Linked DNA regions of Anatilimnocola floriformis. The main gene of each other region encodes a partner of the protein of the gene in region 2 in a complex. Links are inferred from orthologs where the notes say so. Each region holds a gene or a part of one and is shown on either strand. Other genes may lie near its edges.

Region 1 (6,740 bases), on a different replicon or contig from region 2:
GGCGGCATTATTGGAGGCCTGAATTACGTCACCAAGATGAAGGGGACGTTTGGCGTCAACATTGTCTCGGCGAACATGAGCTTTGGTGGGCCGAACTTCAGCTTTTCGGAATTCGACGCGCTGAAGAAACTCGGAGCCAAGGACGTGCTGGTTGCGGGCGCCGTAGCCAACCAAGGGTTCAATCACGATACGACGTTCGACTCGCCAACCGGCTATAACGTCGATCAACTGATCACGGTCACGGCTTCGAATGCCTATGACGAAATGCAAGTTCCGGGTCCCGCGATGATTCCGGGCGGGTTGCCGGAATTTGGCTATGGCGCAACGCAGGTCGATATTGCCGCACCGGGCATCGACGTCATGCTCACTGGCTTTCGCCAGATCGTGGGGCCAGGGCAGATTACGAACATTGCGATCGGCACCGGTACTTCTTTTGCCACGCCGCTGGTCGCGGGTACCGCAGCGCTCATTCGCTCGCTAGCGCCCTATTTGACTGCCGTGGAAGTCAAAAATCTCATCATCAATACCGCGGATAAGATTCCGTACATGAACAATCTCAATGTGGCCGATGGCCGCTTGAATGCGTTCACTGCATTGAATTCGATTCCCAAGACCACCATCAGCGGTACGGTCTTTCAGGATGCCAACAACGATAAACGGCAAGGGATTGGCGAAGGTGGCCTTGGTGGCTGGACTGTTTATCTGGATGTGAACAATAACAGCGTGTTCGACGTCGGCGAGCCGAGCGGCGTGACGGTGACGAACACGACCGGCACGGGTCCCGAGACGGGAACTTATGCCTTCGATGCCTGGGTCAACACAGGTACGTATCGCGTGCGGCAGGTCGTGCAAACACCTTTCACGCAAACCACTCCGGTTACCACGAGCAATGGCGGCGCGTTCGTCATCACGGTTGCCACGCGGGGCCAGGACTTCGCCAATGTCAATTTCGGCGATCGCATGACGCCGGGCACGATTAAGGGAACCAAGTTCCTCGACCTCGATGGCGACGGCGTGCGTGATCCTGGTGAGCCGGGCATGCAGGGCGTCTTGTTCTATGTCGACGTGAACAACAACGGCCGCATCAACGTTGGTGAGCCTGGCGCCTATACCGATATCAACGGCAACTTCACCATTCCGAACGTTCAGCCCGGCACTTATCCGGTGCGCGAGGTTCTCGGCGGCGGTTTTATTCCCACAGTCCCCGCGACAACCAATGCCGCAGGTTTTGCCGATCCGTACATCGATGTGACGGTCGTGAGCGGCACGACCACCAATCCACCAATCGTCTTCGGCAACCGAGCAGCCCGCGACTATGGCGACTTGCCGGAATCGTTGCCGGGCATTCCCAATGCCTTCAGTACGACCATTGCCAAGGGTGGTCCGTCGCACGGCATTCTGCCCGGTTTCATGCTGGGCACGAAGCAGGATTTTGAAGCCAACGGCATCCCCTCGGTTGCAGCCACCGGCGACGACAACGATCCCACGGGTGGGCCCAACGACGAAGATGGCCTGGTATCGGTTCAACTGGTTCAAGGTCAGAGTGGCTTTCTGACCTTCACCGTCACCAACAGCAACACGACCTCTGGCTATCTGCAAGCCTGGATCGACTTCGACGGCGATGGCAACTTCAATCAGGCCACCGATCAGATCGTCAAGAACTATCTCGCCTCGAACGGCTTGAACACGGTGCAGTTCGAGATTCCAGCCAATGCGGCACCGGGCGTAACGTATCTCCGCATGCGTTACTCGCACGACCGCAACCTGGGACCCAATGGACCAGCACAGGATGGCGAGGTCGAAGATTATCAGCTGCCGGTCTTCTCGGATGCTCCGATTGCGCGTCCCGATCGCTTCCCCGAGCAGCTCTTCCCGCCGCCGAACGACCCGCTGTATACGAACGATCCGCTGATCAAGCAGGAAACGGCGAACAATCCGCTCGATGTGCTCCGCAACGATCCGCTCCCGATCTCGCTGCAACTCAAGATTCTGCCCGGCAGCTTCCCGGCCAACATCGACGGCAACTTGCTCACGCTCGATACCTCGGGCACTCGCGATGTGCTGCTGTTCACTCCGCGCGGCGGCACGAACCCGTTCACAGGCGTCTACACCTTCACCTATCAGGTGTACGATCCGACGACCTACGATCCGCTCGATCCGCTGGCTGATCCCAGCAAGCTTTCGAGCCCCACCACCGTGCAGGTGCTGGTGACCGCCAAGGATCCGCGGCCGGTCGACAATACCTTCACCATGGTCGGCAATGTGGTCTCGAACCCCTCGCCGCAGCCCGTCTCGATCACGATGGATGTGCTCGAAAACGACGTCTTCACGCCGTCGTCGCCCATCAGCGTCGGCAGCTTTACGCAGCCGAAAAAAGACCCCGCGGATTTGCTGCCCACTGGTACCGTGACGCGCGACACCGTGAACCCCAATCTGCTGGTGTATACGCCGCCAACGGGATTTGTCGGCACCGTGCAATTTACCTATGTGGCGACCGATGCGGATCCGAGCACGCTCGATGCCTCCGCCACCGTCACGATCCAAGTGACGAACAATCCGTCACCACCTGCAGCAGCCCCCGATGCTCAGTATCTCGCCGCGATTTCGTTGCGAGTTGTCGATGCTCGTGGATTCGTGCAGGGAGTTGATCCGGGCTTCCATATCGATAAGAACGAACTGTTCTTCGTCGACGTGATGAGCGAAGACCTGCGGCCGGGTGGCACCGATGCTGTCCGCGGCGTGGAAGCCGTCTTCCTCGACCTGCTGTACGACAAGGATTTCGCCGCAGTCGCCAATGCGGACTTTGATAACAACGGCACGATCACGCCCTACATCGATTTCCGGGCCCTCAATCCTGGCGACCCGGTTTACAACCTCGATAACAACGGCATTGTGAATTCGCCGGAAGGTGTGATTAACGAGCTCGGTTCGGCTCGCGACAATCGCGCTACAGGCGGCCCGGTCGGAATTGGTGTGAAGCATGTGGTGCGTATTGGCTTCAACGCTACTGCGGCTGGCACTTTCCGCTTTGTCGCCGATCCGGCCGAAGATGCCAGCGAACGTTCGCAAGTCGTGCTGGCGCCGCCAACCGTAGGCGACCCAAATCCTGTAGCGTTGCAAGATTCCCAGGTCTTCCTGGTGCCGCTGCCGACCATCACGATCTTGGATCCAGGTGCGCCAGAGTTCGTCAACTTGCGTAACGCACTCGATGTGAACGGTGATTCGCTGATCACTGCCTTTGACGCAATCACCGTCATCAACGAGTTGAATACGTATGGCACTCGCAGCTTGCAATCGCACCGACTGGCAGCGGCCAGCGAGTTGCCTGAATACTATATCGATGTCAACGGCGACGGTAATGTTTCGGCCTTCGATGCGATCCCGATCATAAATTGGTTGAACAGCGCAAGCTTCGCGTCCTTGCACGCTGGCGAAGATACCAGTGCGTCTGTCGCTCCGGCAGCCTCGGCCGGTGAATACACTGCGGAAGGAAGCTCGACCGGCAGTGATGCCGCAGCGCCAGTCGCAGCCAGTGTGCCGACCGTGGTTGTGTCGCCTCTGGCCACGAGCAGCAACAGCTCGTCGGCTAGTAGCTCGACCGGTGACAATAGCCAGCAGCAGTACTTGAGTGCTGTCGATCACTTGATGGCGAACAACAACAGCAGCAGCACGAGCAATGCAGCCGCAACCACGCCGTCGGAATGGGCCGATTTCTTCACCAGCACACCGTCATCGCGGAAGCGGTTCGGTTTGCGGAACAAGTAAGCGTGATTGAGATCGCTTGAAAAAAATAAGCGACCGCCAGACCTTAAGTTTGGCGGTCGCTTTTTTTGTTTGCCGAGAATGCCTCGCCTCGGCGTACCAAGGTGAGGGAGTTTTCGAACCACTAAACTGTCAGGCCTTTGGCTGCGGCCATCTGCTCGCGGAATTGGCGGAACAGATACCGGCTGTCGTGCGGTCCTGCCGAAGACTCGGGGTGATATTGCACGCTGAAGGCGGCAACTTCTTTGTGTCGCAGACCGGCGACGGTGTTGTCGTTCAGGTTGCGGTGCGTGATTTCGAGGCACGTTGGCAGCGAGTCTTCTTCCACGGCAAAGCCGTGGTTCTGCGACGTGATTTCGATCTTCTCGGTATCCAGGTTCTGCACCGGCTGATTGGCGCCGCGGTGGCCGAACTTCAGCTTGAATGTTTTGGCCCCGCAAGCGAGCCCCAGCAGCTGATGGCCAAGGCAGATGCCAAAGACCGGGGCCTTGCCCAGCACTCCGCGGATGCATTCCTGGGCGTAATGCAGCGGTTCTGGATCGCCGGGGCCGTTCGACAGGAACACGCCGTCGGGATTGAGTGCCAGCACGTCGGCAGCCGTCGAGGTGCCTGGCAGAATTGTCACGCGGCAACCTTCGTCGGTCAGGTGGCGGGCGATGTTCCACTTCATGCCGTAGTCGAGCGCCACGACGTGAAACCGCTGATCGTCAAACGCCGGGTTCGGCTCGATCGGCAGCTTGGCCCATTCGCTCAGTTTTTCATTCCAGCTGCGCGGTTGCTCGGGCAACACTTCACGCACCAGATCGCGGCCGACGAGCCCGGGGCTCGACTTGGCTTTGGCAATCAAGCTTTCGTCGTTCAGATCGACGCTGCTGATCACGCCCTTCAGCGCGCCGCGAATGCGCAGCCGCCGCACCAGCGCCCGCGTATCGATGCCAGCGAGGCCCACGATGTTGTGACGCTTCAGATAAGCGTCGAGCGATTCCTGCGAACGGAAATTGCTCGGTTTCTCGGTAAATTCCTTCACGATGAAACCGGCCAAGTGCGGCTTCTGGCTCTCGTGATCATCAGCACACACGCCGTAGTTGCCGATCTCGGTGTACGTCATGGTCACGATCTGACCGCGGTAGCTGGGATCGGTGAGGATCTCTTGATAGCCGGTCATCGATGTGTTGAAACAGACCTCGCCATCGATCTCGCCAATGGCGCCGAAGGCCGTGCCGGTGAAAACCGTTCCATCTTCCAGGGCAAGCTTTGCCGGTTGCGACATGCGGATGGGAACCTTTGCTGTGAATGGGGAGTTGGAAATCGTCCGAATGTCCCGCTCGCGGCGGGCAGCTTAAAGTCTTGTTAAGGATTGGCCCGATACCGATTCAATGGCTGTGGGTCTTCGGTCAGTGCGCAAGCATTTTCCGAACAGCCGTCCCGGAAGGGTTTCTGATGCGGCGATCAGAAGCCCTTCCATTTTTTATGCGCCCACATCTTCATTGGATCGGAAAAATCCAAACGCGAGAATTCTACCGGCAGAGTGGCGGTTCGGGTAGGAGACCGCTGCTATCATCCGTCTGGACTTGCCGCAAGTCGCAGAGGCCACGAGGCGGATTCAGCCGACTCGTTTAGCGAATAGCTGCATTAGATAGACCGCAGCGTGCGAGCGGGAAACGCGGAAATGAAGCATCCGCCCCCCCCGCTTTCGTACCCCGAGATTATAACAGGTGATGCAAAAAGTCATTTCTGTCGCAAGTCGTTGCTAAGAAAGACTTAGAGGCAAGAAATTCCTGCAATGCAGCATCCCAAATATTGCACTTTATTGCCACTAATTCGGGTGGCATCGATGTCGCTTGTCGATAGCGGAAAAGCATATCCGCTATCGATGTAGGTCGCGCTGAAGGCGATCCGGCTTCTTAGCCCGTTGCGCTAACGACACTCTTCTCAGCCCCATTGCTGGCTGGTTCGGTCGCTTGATGCGGCTTCGAATCGCGCTCTAAGCAACGCCCCATCTGTCGCAGGGCCTGCTTCAGCCGGTTCTCGTTTTCCACGAGCGCCATCCGGCAATAACCTTCGCCAGCCGAGCCGAAACCGGTGCCGGGACTGAGGGCCACGTTGGCGTTCTCGAGCATGTACATCGCAAAGTCGACCGAGTTCATCTGGCTGGCCCAGGGCTCAGGATATTTGCCCCACACAAACATGCCAGCCTTCGGCGTTGGCACTTGCCAGCCTTGCTTGCGTAGACCATCGAGCAGCAAATCGCGGCGGGCCTGGTAGATGCGCGATTGAGCTTCCACGGCAGCATCGGTGTGCCGCAGGGCGACGATGGCAGCGATCTGAATCGCTTGAAACAGGCCGTAATCGTAATAGCCCTTGATCACGCCGAGCGCCTTCACCATCTCCGGATTGCCGCAGCAAAAGCCGACGCGCCAACCGGCCATGTTGTAGCCTTTGCTCATCGTCGTGAACTCAACGCCCACTTCCTTCGCGCCCGGAGCGGCCAGAAAGCTCGGCGGTTGATACCCATCAAAGGCCACGTCGGCGTAGGCAAAGTCGCTGATCACCATGAAGCCGTATTTCTTCGCCAGCTTCACCACTTCCACCCAAAACTCTGGCTCAACGGTCACGCTCGACGGATTGTGCGGATAGTTGAACACCACCAACTTCGGTGGTGGCGACAGATGCTCACACGTGAAGGCGATATCCGACAAAAACCGTTCGTGATTGCCTACTTCCAGCGCAATCACGCTAGCGCCAGCCATGGCCACGGCATATTTGTGAGCGGGAAAAAACGGCGCGGGAATGATTACATTGTCGCCAGGGCCAACGGTGGCCAGCAACATGTGGCTGAAGCCTTCCTTCGAGCCGATGGTGACGACCACTTCGTTGTGCGGATCGAGTCGAACTCCGAACTTCCGCTGATATTTAGCCGCAACCTCGCGCTTTAAATTCAAGATGCCCGTGGCTTTGCTATAGCCATGGTTGTTCGG
Region 2 (9,094 bases):
TAGCGCGCCAGCAAAATGCCGATGGTAGTTATGGCGGCAGTGTCGAAGAAACCGCGCTCGCTTTGGAGGGTTTATTGGCTTGTCCCGATCGCAGCCAGCACGCTGCTGCGGTTAACCGCGGCCTGGAATGGCTGATCGAACGAGTCGAGCGCGGCGAGCACCACCTCAGTTCGCCGATCGGCTTCTACTTTGCCAAACTGTGGTACTATGAAGCGTTGTATCCGCTGATCTTCACCGTAAGTACACTGAGACAAGCGCTGCAGCAGAAGCGTGCCTGACGATAGCGCCCCGCCTGACGCCATCCCGCCTGCGTGATCGACCGACTTTGAGGACCAACCGTTGTCTGATGCCCCCTCAATTGCGAACTCCGATGCCGGCCACGTTCATTTGGCCGACTCGCTGAATCCGCCTGAGATGCCACCCGAGTTGGCCGCGCCCCGCCGCAGCAAACGGCGGCAGACTTCGCATTTGAAACTGGTGCCCGAATCCAAAGAGTTGCGCGAGCACTTGCAAAAGGAGTGCGTCGCGCTGGCGGCAACGCTCGACAAAGCCAACCCGATGACCATCGATCAGATGGAAGTCATCGCGCGGAAGTTGCTCGCCGACAACAATCAGCCCGAAGGTTTCCTCGGCTGGATCTTGGTCGTCCTCAGCAGCGAGTTTTGGCGCGACCAGGTAGCTGCAACCGATCCCGCGCGGCGGCTGTTCCTGCTGCCGCATTGCTTGAAGCATGCCGAAGGTTGCCCCGCCGATTACGACGAGTTCGGTCTGGAGTGCAAAACTTGCGGCGCGTGCAGCATCGCCGATTTTCGCGCCGAAGCCGAGAAGATGGGCTACAAAGTGCTCGTCGCCGAAGGCTCGCCGATTGTTTTGAAGATCATCGTCAGCGGCCACGTCGATGCGATCGTCGGCGTCGCTTGCTTGAACGTGCTGGAAAAAGCGATCGACAAGATTCTGCTCGCCGGCATTCCTTGCATGGCCGTGCCGCTCCTCTCAAGCGACTGCCGCAACACCAGCGTCGATGAAGACTGGGTCATGGACATGATCCGCGTCAAACCGGCCACGCCCGCGCAGCAAACTCGCACCTACGTCCATCTGCTTCGCGCTGCAGCCAATCTATTCAAGCCCGATGAGCTGGAAGTTTTGTTGCCGCGGTTGCGCGGCGGCAAACGCTTGCAGTCCGGCGATAGCGCTGCCGCACTCGATCCGATTGCCGCGACTGAGCAGATCGCGCACGACTTTCTCGCCAAGGGCGGCAAGTACTCGCGGCCGTTCATCACGCTCGCGGTGCACGACGCGCTGACCGGCGGCCACGGCACGCTCGCGAATGGCGCCGAGCATCTGGCCGCGGTTCCGCTGGCCATTCGCCGCGCTGCTATGTCGATCGAAGCATTTCACAAAGCTTCGCTCGTGCACGACGACATCGAAGACGAAGACGCCTTCCGCTACGGCGAAGAAACCGTCCATCGCCGCTTCGGCATTCCCACGGCGATCAACGTGGGCGATTATCTGATCGGCCTCGGTTATCGCCTCGTCAGCAAAGAAACCGCGACGCTCGGCGGCAACGCCGTCGCTGATATTTTGAACTGTCTCGCCGATGCCCACCTCCGCTTGAGCGAAGGCCAAGGCGCTGAGTTGCTTTGGCGTGATGCGCGCGACAAGCGACTCAAGCCCATCGATGCCCTCAAAATCTACGCCCTGAAAACATCCCCTGCTTTCGAAGCGGCTCTCTACAGCGGTTGCCGATTGGCGGGACCGGCCGAAGCCTACGCCGAGCCGATGAAGCAATTCGCCCGCAACCTGGGTGTCGCTTTTCAGATTCTGAATGATCTGAACGACTGGGACGGCGACAACCACAACAAGCTCGCAGCCGGCGGCGATACGCTCGGCGGCCGGCCAACGGTTCTCTGGGCTCTCGCGATCGAAGGGCTGAACGCGTCGAAGCAGGAAGAGCTGTTGTCGCTGGTTACGAATTCGCAACTCGATGGTCCAGCTCGTCTGGCCCGTGTGCGGCAGTTGTATAACGAAGCTGGGGCCTTTGAAAAAGCGGCCCGACTGATCGACAAGCATCGCGAGCGGGCCGAAGCGATCGCCGACGAAATTCAGCCGGAAGAACTTCGCCGCCTGCTCTACTATCTAATCGACAGCGTGCTCGATCACTCGTCTGCCGCGAGTGCACCGCCGCCGGTTCTGCAAATCACGCCGCAAATCAATCCGCAGAAGTAACGACGGGTCGCGGACATGCCAAGCCACGCCGATGTGACAGCCATTAAGTCGCTGACAGCATTCAAGCAATGGCTCGTTGAAGAGAGTGGCAAGTCGTCGCAATGGTTTGGATGTCGAGACAGCAGCTGCAGCAAATGTCTGCTCATTTCCGCCGCTCCCTCCTTCGAACAGCAGTTTGACTACGTCACGATCCAGCAAACACCTCTCTTTCCCTTGCAGCTGCCGAGTCTCAGCGACGCGCGCAACTGGTGGTTCGACTTATGGGAAGGAGAGATCGTTAGCTATTGGTTTGCACCCGACTTACGGATTCTGGTGGCGGCGAAAAACGCGATTTGGAAAGCCCTTCCTGATTTTCATCTGTTGCGACCGAAGTCCGACTTTGTCGAAATTCCGCTCGACGAGGTGCGACAAATCGTCGGCCATGACGAGATCGAACGCATGTGCAACGAAGTCTTTTTTGTCGGGATTTCGACGCGTGCTTTAGAACTCGCCGCGGCAGGCCGCATGGAGCAGTTCGTTCGCTCAATGAAGATTCCGCAAGCGGCCACACCCGCCAACACCCTTTGATAAACTGAAGTCATGGCAGATCAAGTCAGCGACATTCCCGACCTGCAAGAACTGGCGGCGATTTTCTATGCTGACCTGGCCGAGCTCGGTGTGTTCACCGCCGTCGCGCCGAATAAAATTCCGCAGGCCTATCGTGACCTGCTCGCGCACTATTCGCACATGACTGTGACGGTCGAGCATTACCATCACAGCCCCGTCGATGTCGTCGTGCTCGATCGCATCACCACCGGTCAACACTACAGCCGCAAGATTTTGCTCACCCGGCAGAGCGACAGCCGCGTGGTGCAGTTCGGCATCGTGCGGCTCGACTTCAACACCGTGAGTCCTGCCGTTCGCGACGAGATCCGCCAGGAACAAACGCCGCTCGGCCGCGTGCTGATCAAGCACAACGTGCTGCGCGAGGTCGAGCTCAAGCAGATCTATCGCATCACCTGTGGCGCGGAGCTGGCGCAGCATTTTCAATTGCCGGTAGGGAGCGAAGTCTTCGGCCGCACTGCCCTGATTTACTGCGATGGCGAACCAGCAGTGGAACTGCTGGAAATCGTCGTTTCTTAAGCGTTCCTGCCGCGATTAAACCGTAGCAGGTTGCAATGCGGGACTTTCGTTCTTCTTCGCAGCAAAGCGATCCTGGAGGGATTGAACCTCCATCGATTCGTGACGCAGGGCCTCCATCGCTTTAACGGCTGCTTCAGCGGCCTGGATGGTGGTGATGCAGGGAACGCCCAGCTGCACGGCGGCGGCGCGGATGCGGCCTTCGTCGGTGCGGGCACCCTTGCCACTGGGCGTGTTGATGACCAGCGTGATCTGGCCGTCGTTCAAATGGTCGAGCAAGTTCGGTCGGCCTTCGGCGATCTTCTTCACTTGCGTGACTGGAATGCCGGATTCCTGCAGTCGGCGGGCGGTCCCTTCCGTGGCAACTAACTCATGGCCCAACGTGCTCAGCCGCCGCGCGAGATCGACGACGGCTTCCTTGTGGCGGGCCGAGACGCTGACAAAGATGCACCCCTTCGTCGGTAGCAACGTGCCAGCCGCAAGTTGACCCTTGGCAAAGGCGATGCTGAAACGCTCGCTGATGCCCATCACTTCGCCCGTGCTCCGCATTTCGGGGCCGAGCACAATATCGACGCCCGCGAACTTGCGGAACGGGAAGACGCTTTCCTTGACGCTGACCGCGGCGGGAATCGGCTCGCGCGTGATGCCCAGGTCAGGCAGCGACACCCCGGTCATCACCTTGGCCGCGACCTTGGCGACGGGCATGCCGGTGGCTTTGGCGACGAAGGGAACCGTGCGGCTCGCACGAGGATTCACCTCGAGCACATACACGGCCATCTTGCCTTCTTCCTTCTTCACCGCAAACTGCACGTTCATCAAACCAATAACTCGCAAGTGCCGAGCCATGGCAGCCGTGGCTTCGCGAATCTCTTGCACCACCGGACCAGGCAAGCTGTAGGGCGGAATTGCACAGGCCGAGTCGCCCGAGTGGACGCCGGCTTCTTCGATGTGCTCCATGATGCCGCTGATGATCACATTTTCGCCGTCGCAAATGCAGTCAACGTCGACTTCGGTGGCATCCTCGAGGAAACGGTCGATGAGAACCGGCTTATCCTGCGCGACGACAAAGGCTTCGGCGACAAAGCGTTCGAACTGCGTGTGGTCGTAGCAGATTTCCATCGCCCGGCCGCCGAGCACGAAGCTGGGACGAACGAGGCAAGGGAAGCCGATGCGGACAACTTCCGCGCGGGCTTGATTCATGTTGCGGGCGATACCGTTGGCCGGCTGCTTCAAGCCGAGCTCGTTCAGAATCTTGGCAAACTTCTCGCGGTCTTCAGCTGCTTCGATGGTATCGACGCTGGTGCCGATGATCGGCACGCCGGCGTTGTGCAAAGCGCGCGAGAGGTTCAGCGGCGTCTGACCACCAAACTGCACAATCACGCCGATTGGGTTGATGCGATCGAAGATGTTGAGGACGTCTTCGGTCGTGAGAGGTTCGAAGAACAGCAGATCGCTGGTGTCGTAGTCGGTGCTGACGGTTTCCGGGTTGCTGTTGACCATCACCGATTCGATGCCGAGTTCGCGGAGAGCAAAGCTCGCATGGCAGCAGCAATAATCGAACTCGATCCCCTGGCCAATGCGGTTCGGGCCGCCGCCGAGAATCATGATCCGCTTTTTATCGGGCTTGGCGGCCGGCACTTCGTCTTCCTGCTCGTAGGTCGAGTAGAAGTAGGGCGTGTAAGCTTCGAATTCGGCGGCGCAAGTATCGACTGCCTTGTACGTGGGGATGATGTTGCGGCCCTTGCGATTGGCGCGAACATCCATCTCGGTGACGCCCCACAGCGTGGCCAGCTGACGGTCGGAAAATCCGAACTGCTTCGCTTCGCGGAGCGTGGCGTCGTCGCAATTGCTCACGCTGCCGATCGCGCGGAGCTTGTCTTCCATCTGCACGATGGCGTACAGCTGATCGAGGAACCACGGATCGATGTTGGTGATTTGATACAACTCGGCCGGGCTCATGCCGCTTTTGATCGCATACCGCAAGTGCCACACGCGATCAGCGTTCGGCACGGCGAGCTTGCCGCGGATGTCGTCGTTCGATGGTTGATGCGGCGTGCCCCACAAATCCTTGCTGTCGCAACCAAAGCCGAACGCGCCGACCTCGAGACCACGCAGGGCCTTTTGAAACGACTCCTTGAACGTGCGGCCGATGGCCATCGTTTCGCCGACGCTTTTCATTTGCGTCATGAGCGTGGCGTCGGCTTCGGGGAATTTTTCGAAAGCGAAGCGTGGGATCTTCGTCACGACATAATCGATGGCAGGTTCGAAGCAGGCCAACGTCTTGCGAGTGATGTCGTTGGCCAGTTCGTGCAGGCGGAAACCAACCGCAAGCTTGGCGGCGATCTTGGCGATGGGAAAGCCCGTCGCTTTGCTGGCGAGCGCGCTGGAGCGACTCACGCGCGGATTCATTTCGATGACAATCATCCGGCCGTTTTTCGGATTGATCGCAAATTGAATGTTCGAGCCGCCGGTCTCGACGCCGATCTCGCGAATAACGGCGATGCTCGCATCGCGCATCCGCTGATATTCTTTGTCGCTCAGCGTCTGGGCCGGCGCGACCGTGATCGAGTCGCCGGTGTGGACGCCCATCGGATCGAAGTTTTCGATCGAGCAGATGATGACCACGTTGTCGTCCATGTCGCGGACGACTTCCATTTCGTATTCTTTCCAACCGATGATCGATTCCTCGACCAGCACTTCGGTGACCGGCGACAAATCGAGGCCGTTCCGCACCATGCGGTCGAATTCTTCGCGGTTGTAGGCAATGCCCGAACCGCTGCCGCCCATCGTGAAGCTGGGGCGAATGATCGCGGGCAGGCCGACCTCAGCGAGCACCTTGCGCGCGTGTTCGACGGTTTTGACGGTTTCGCCCTTGCACACGCCGAGGCCGATTTTGTGCATCGCTTGCTTGAAGAGCTCGCGCTCTTCGGCTTTGGCGATGACATCGGGCCGGGCGCCGATCATTTCGCAGTTGTACTTTTTCAGCACGCCGTGCTTGGCGAGATCCATGGCCAGGTTGAGACCGGTTTGACCGCCGAGCGTCGGCAAGATCGCGTCGGGGCGTTCCTTTTCGATGATCTTTTCGACGATCTCCCAGGTGAGCGGCTCGATGTAAGTGCTGTCGGCCATCTCGGGGTCGGTCATGATCGTGGCGGGATTGCTGTTGACCAGCACCACGCTGTACCCCTCTTCGCGCAGGGCTTTGCAAGCCTGCGTGCCCGAGTAATCGAATTCACAGGCCTGGCCGATGACAATGGGACCAGAGCCGATGAGCAGAATCTTTTTCAGGTCGGTTCGCTTTGGCACGAGCGATCAATCCTTGGAAATCAAAGGGAACAGGAGTTTGGCGGAGAGACGGGCGTGTTGTTGCTGCGAGTACGCAGATCACACGCTTCCGGGCGATTTCACTCGTCACGAGCGTCCATTATTCGGCTTCAGCGCGCACTCCCAGCGCAATTGCCGCGTGCCGAGTAAAATCTCACAAACTTATCACGTTTTGGCGGCAGCAGAAAGGGGCGGAACGACCGGAGTTGCCGCAGGATTGGACGGGGATTTTCTCGAAGTTGTTAGCTAAGATGAGTTTGCAGGAAAATCCGTTTTCAGGTGATGTGGGAAGCGAAATTCATGATTGCTCAACCGGCAGCAACCTCATCCGGCAACGAGGTCGAACAGGAACTGATTCTGCTGCGCGCCAAAGTGGAAAACGCCCTGCAGCGGATCAGTCATCTCGAACAGAAATCACGGCCGGCCCTCTTTCCGATTGATTCACCGGCGATGATTTTCGCCCGCGAACTGTGCGCACAGTATTTTCCCGGCCCGGTAGAAGTGGAAATTGCTAGCGCGCCCGACGATCCGGAATCGAAATGGTACACATTTATCGTTCGTGGCCAGGGATCGACTAGAGAAGTGGTCGACAAAGAGGCAGAAGTGTTCAAGGAACTTGATAGACAATATCCAGTGGAAGCCATGGACATCCGCCTGGCGGTGGTTTTCGAATGAAACCGGAGGCATTCCTGGCGCAAGCAGGCAAGTTGGCCGCCCACTCACAAAACGATGCTGCGAATGCCAGGACGGCAACCAGCCGAGCCTACTATTGCGCCTTTCATCTGGTGCGTCTCTTTCTTGCCGAGTTGAACTTCCCCGCCGGCAAAGATCACGACCTACATAAGCCGCTGATGGCATCGCGCAATCCGATCGGAATCGAGGCGGCTCGGTACCTTTCGCATTTGTATGAATCGCGCCGCCGAGCAGATTATGAGTTGACGAATGTGGGTTGCGAGACGCAGGAGGTCGCGCAGAATTCCGTGGAACGCGCCGAGCGGATCAAATCCCTACTGCTGCAAATGCAAGCCGAACCGCCCCGCACAGAAATTGCCGCTGGGCTGCATACTTATCAGCAACAACTGCCGAATCGAATTTCCTAAACCAGCCCAGCCATGCCCTACACCACTTCCTGCCCATGCGGACGCGATGTGCCGGTCGAAGCGACGCAGGCGGGCACTGAGCTCGAGTGCCCCGGTTGCCGGCGGAGCGTGCGAGTGCCGCGATTGTCGGCACTGCGCGTAGCCGCCGGCGAAACGGCGATTCCGCTCAACGCTGCCGAGCGTGTGGCTCACGCTGTCAAACAGGGACTGCTGCCGAGCAACCTGGTTTGCCCAGTTACTCATGGCAGCGTCAATGCTGTCGCGATCTTTCGCATTCACTGCGAACGTAGCTGGAAACGGGAGCAGGCGGCTGAAGAGGACCACGCAATATCGCGCCTGATCACGATGCTTCTCTTCAGCTTCGTCGGTCTGTTTGTCTGGACCTCGCGGAAAGGGAAGCAGGAAGTTCTCGGCCGCGACACCTTCGTCGACACGCCGCTGGGAGTTTCCAGCGAAGCGCTGCCCCAACTCTCTCGCCAGCGCAATCAACGCGAGCTCCAGCGACTGCTCTGCGCCATCCCCGAATACGCTGCCGTCTTTGCCGAGTATCCCGGCGCCACGGTTTCGTTTGTCTCAGGTGCGGAACTGCGTTAAGACGCGGAATTTGGCAGAATTTTTCAGCGCGCACGTTCTGCCCCACCATCGATCTTCATCAAACATACACACAACCTTTATTGAGGACGCTAGCGCAACCTATACCCTGAACGCGATTAGTCACGCCGCTCACCGAGACGCGTTTTATGACGGGCGAAGTAACTGCCGCGCGAGCCGCATCTAATAAGTCTGCGAAGTTCTCGTTCAAGAGCCTGTTGTTCGTCGCAATCCCAGCCATCGTTGTCGTGCTGGGAGTTTTCGGCCTGCTTTACAGTCAGGCGCAACGCGAAACGCCGCCGCCGGTCGACTTCCTAGCCATCGTGAAGCTCGCCCTGCGATCGCCCAAGCGTCTGTCGCAAAGCCTAACGGACAAAAATGGCGATCTGGTCGCCGACGCGCCCGAGGATCCGGCGCTATGGCTTGATCCAGAAACTTTAGAGTTCGAAATCCTCGGTCGCGACCTGGCAAGCGAGACCCAGCAGTGGTCCGATTTCGTTTCTCACCTGCAACAAGTAACCGGCAAGCAGGTGCATCTCACTCTGCGACCCGAACCAACTTCACTCTCGTCCAGCGAGGCCACCCCGCCCACCTTGCAACAGGCTCGCGATTTTCACGCTGGCAAGATTCATCTGGCCTGTTTGAACACGGGCGCCGTGACGCTCAATGTGAACGAAGGTGGCGCTGTTCCCTTTTGCGTCATGGCCGATGAGGCAGGCAAATTTGGTTATGAG

What was found. The genes of interacting proteins can lie anywhere in the genome.
Region 1: the proteins of carB (region 2) and carA are in contact, whole or in part, in a solved structure (PDB 1KEE), measured with the Escherichia coli proteins. The link is inferred for Anatilimnocola floriformis from one-to-one orthologs.

The regions. Positions count from the first base shown.
Region 1 is NZ_JAMLFW010000001.1:4,970,779-4,977,518, reverse strand. What follows is about bases 2,960-5,920. They hold carA (glutamine-hydrolyzing carbamoyl-phosphate synthase small subunit), read right to left. Parts: upstream 5,033-5,920; coding sequence 3,887-5,032; downstream 2,960-3,886. Other genes in these bases: M9Q49_RS19530 (aminotransferase class I/II-fold pyridoxal phosphate-dependent enzyme), read right to left, coding at 5,667-5,920; M9Q49_RS19540 (S8 family serine peptidase), read left to right, coding at 2,960-3,765. In the rest of the region: more of M9Q49_RS19540, read left to right, coding at 1-2,959; more of M9Q49_RS19530, read right to left, coding at 5,921-6,740. UniProt on the Escherichia coli protein: Small subunit of the glutamine-dependent carbamoyl phosphate synthetase (CPSase).
Region 2 is NZ_JAMLFW010000002.1:866,334-875,427, forward strand. Bases 3,164-7,048 are described here. They hold carB (carbamoyl-phosphate synthase large subunit), read right to left. Parts: upstream 6,652-7,048; coding sequence 3,364-6,651; downstream 3,164-3,363. Other genes in these bases: M9Q49_RS28150 (hypothetical protein), read left to right, coding at 3,164-3,348; M9Q49_RS28160 (hypothetical protein), read left to right, coding at 6,970-7,048. Also shown: M9Q49_RS28135 (prenyltransferase/squalene oxidase repeat-containing protein), read left to right, coding at 1-278; M9Q49_RS28140 (polyprenyl synthetase family protein), read left to right, coding at 415-2,226; M9Q49_RS28145 (hypothetical protein), read left to right, coding at 2,242-2,793; more of M9Q49_RS28150, read left to right, coding at 2,806-3,163; more of M9Q49_RS28160, read left to right, coding at 7,049-7,344; M9Q49_RS28165 (HEPN domain-containing protein), read left to right, coding at 7,341-7,769; M9Q49_RS28170 (hypothetical protein), read left to right, coding at 7,782-8,363; M9Q49_RS28175 (PhnD/SsuA/transferrin family substrate-binding protein), read left to right, coding at 8,510-9,094. UniProt on the Escherichia coli protein: Large subunit of the glutamine-dependent carbamoyl phosphate synthetase (CPSase).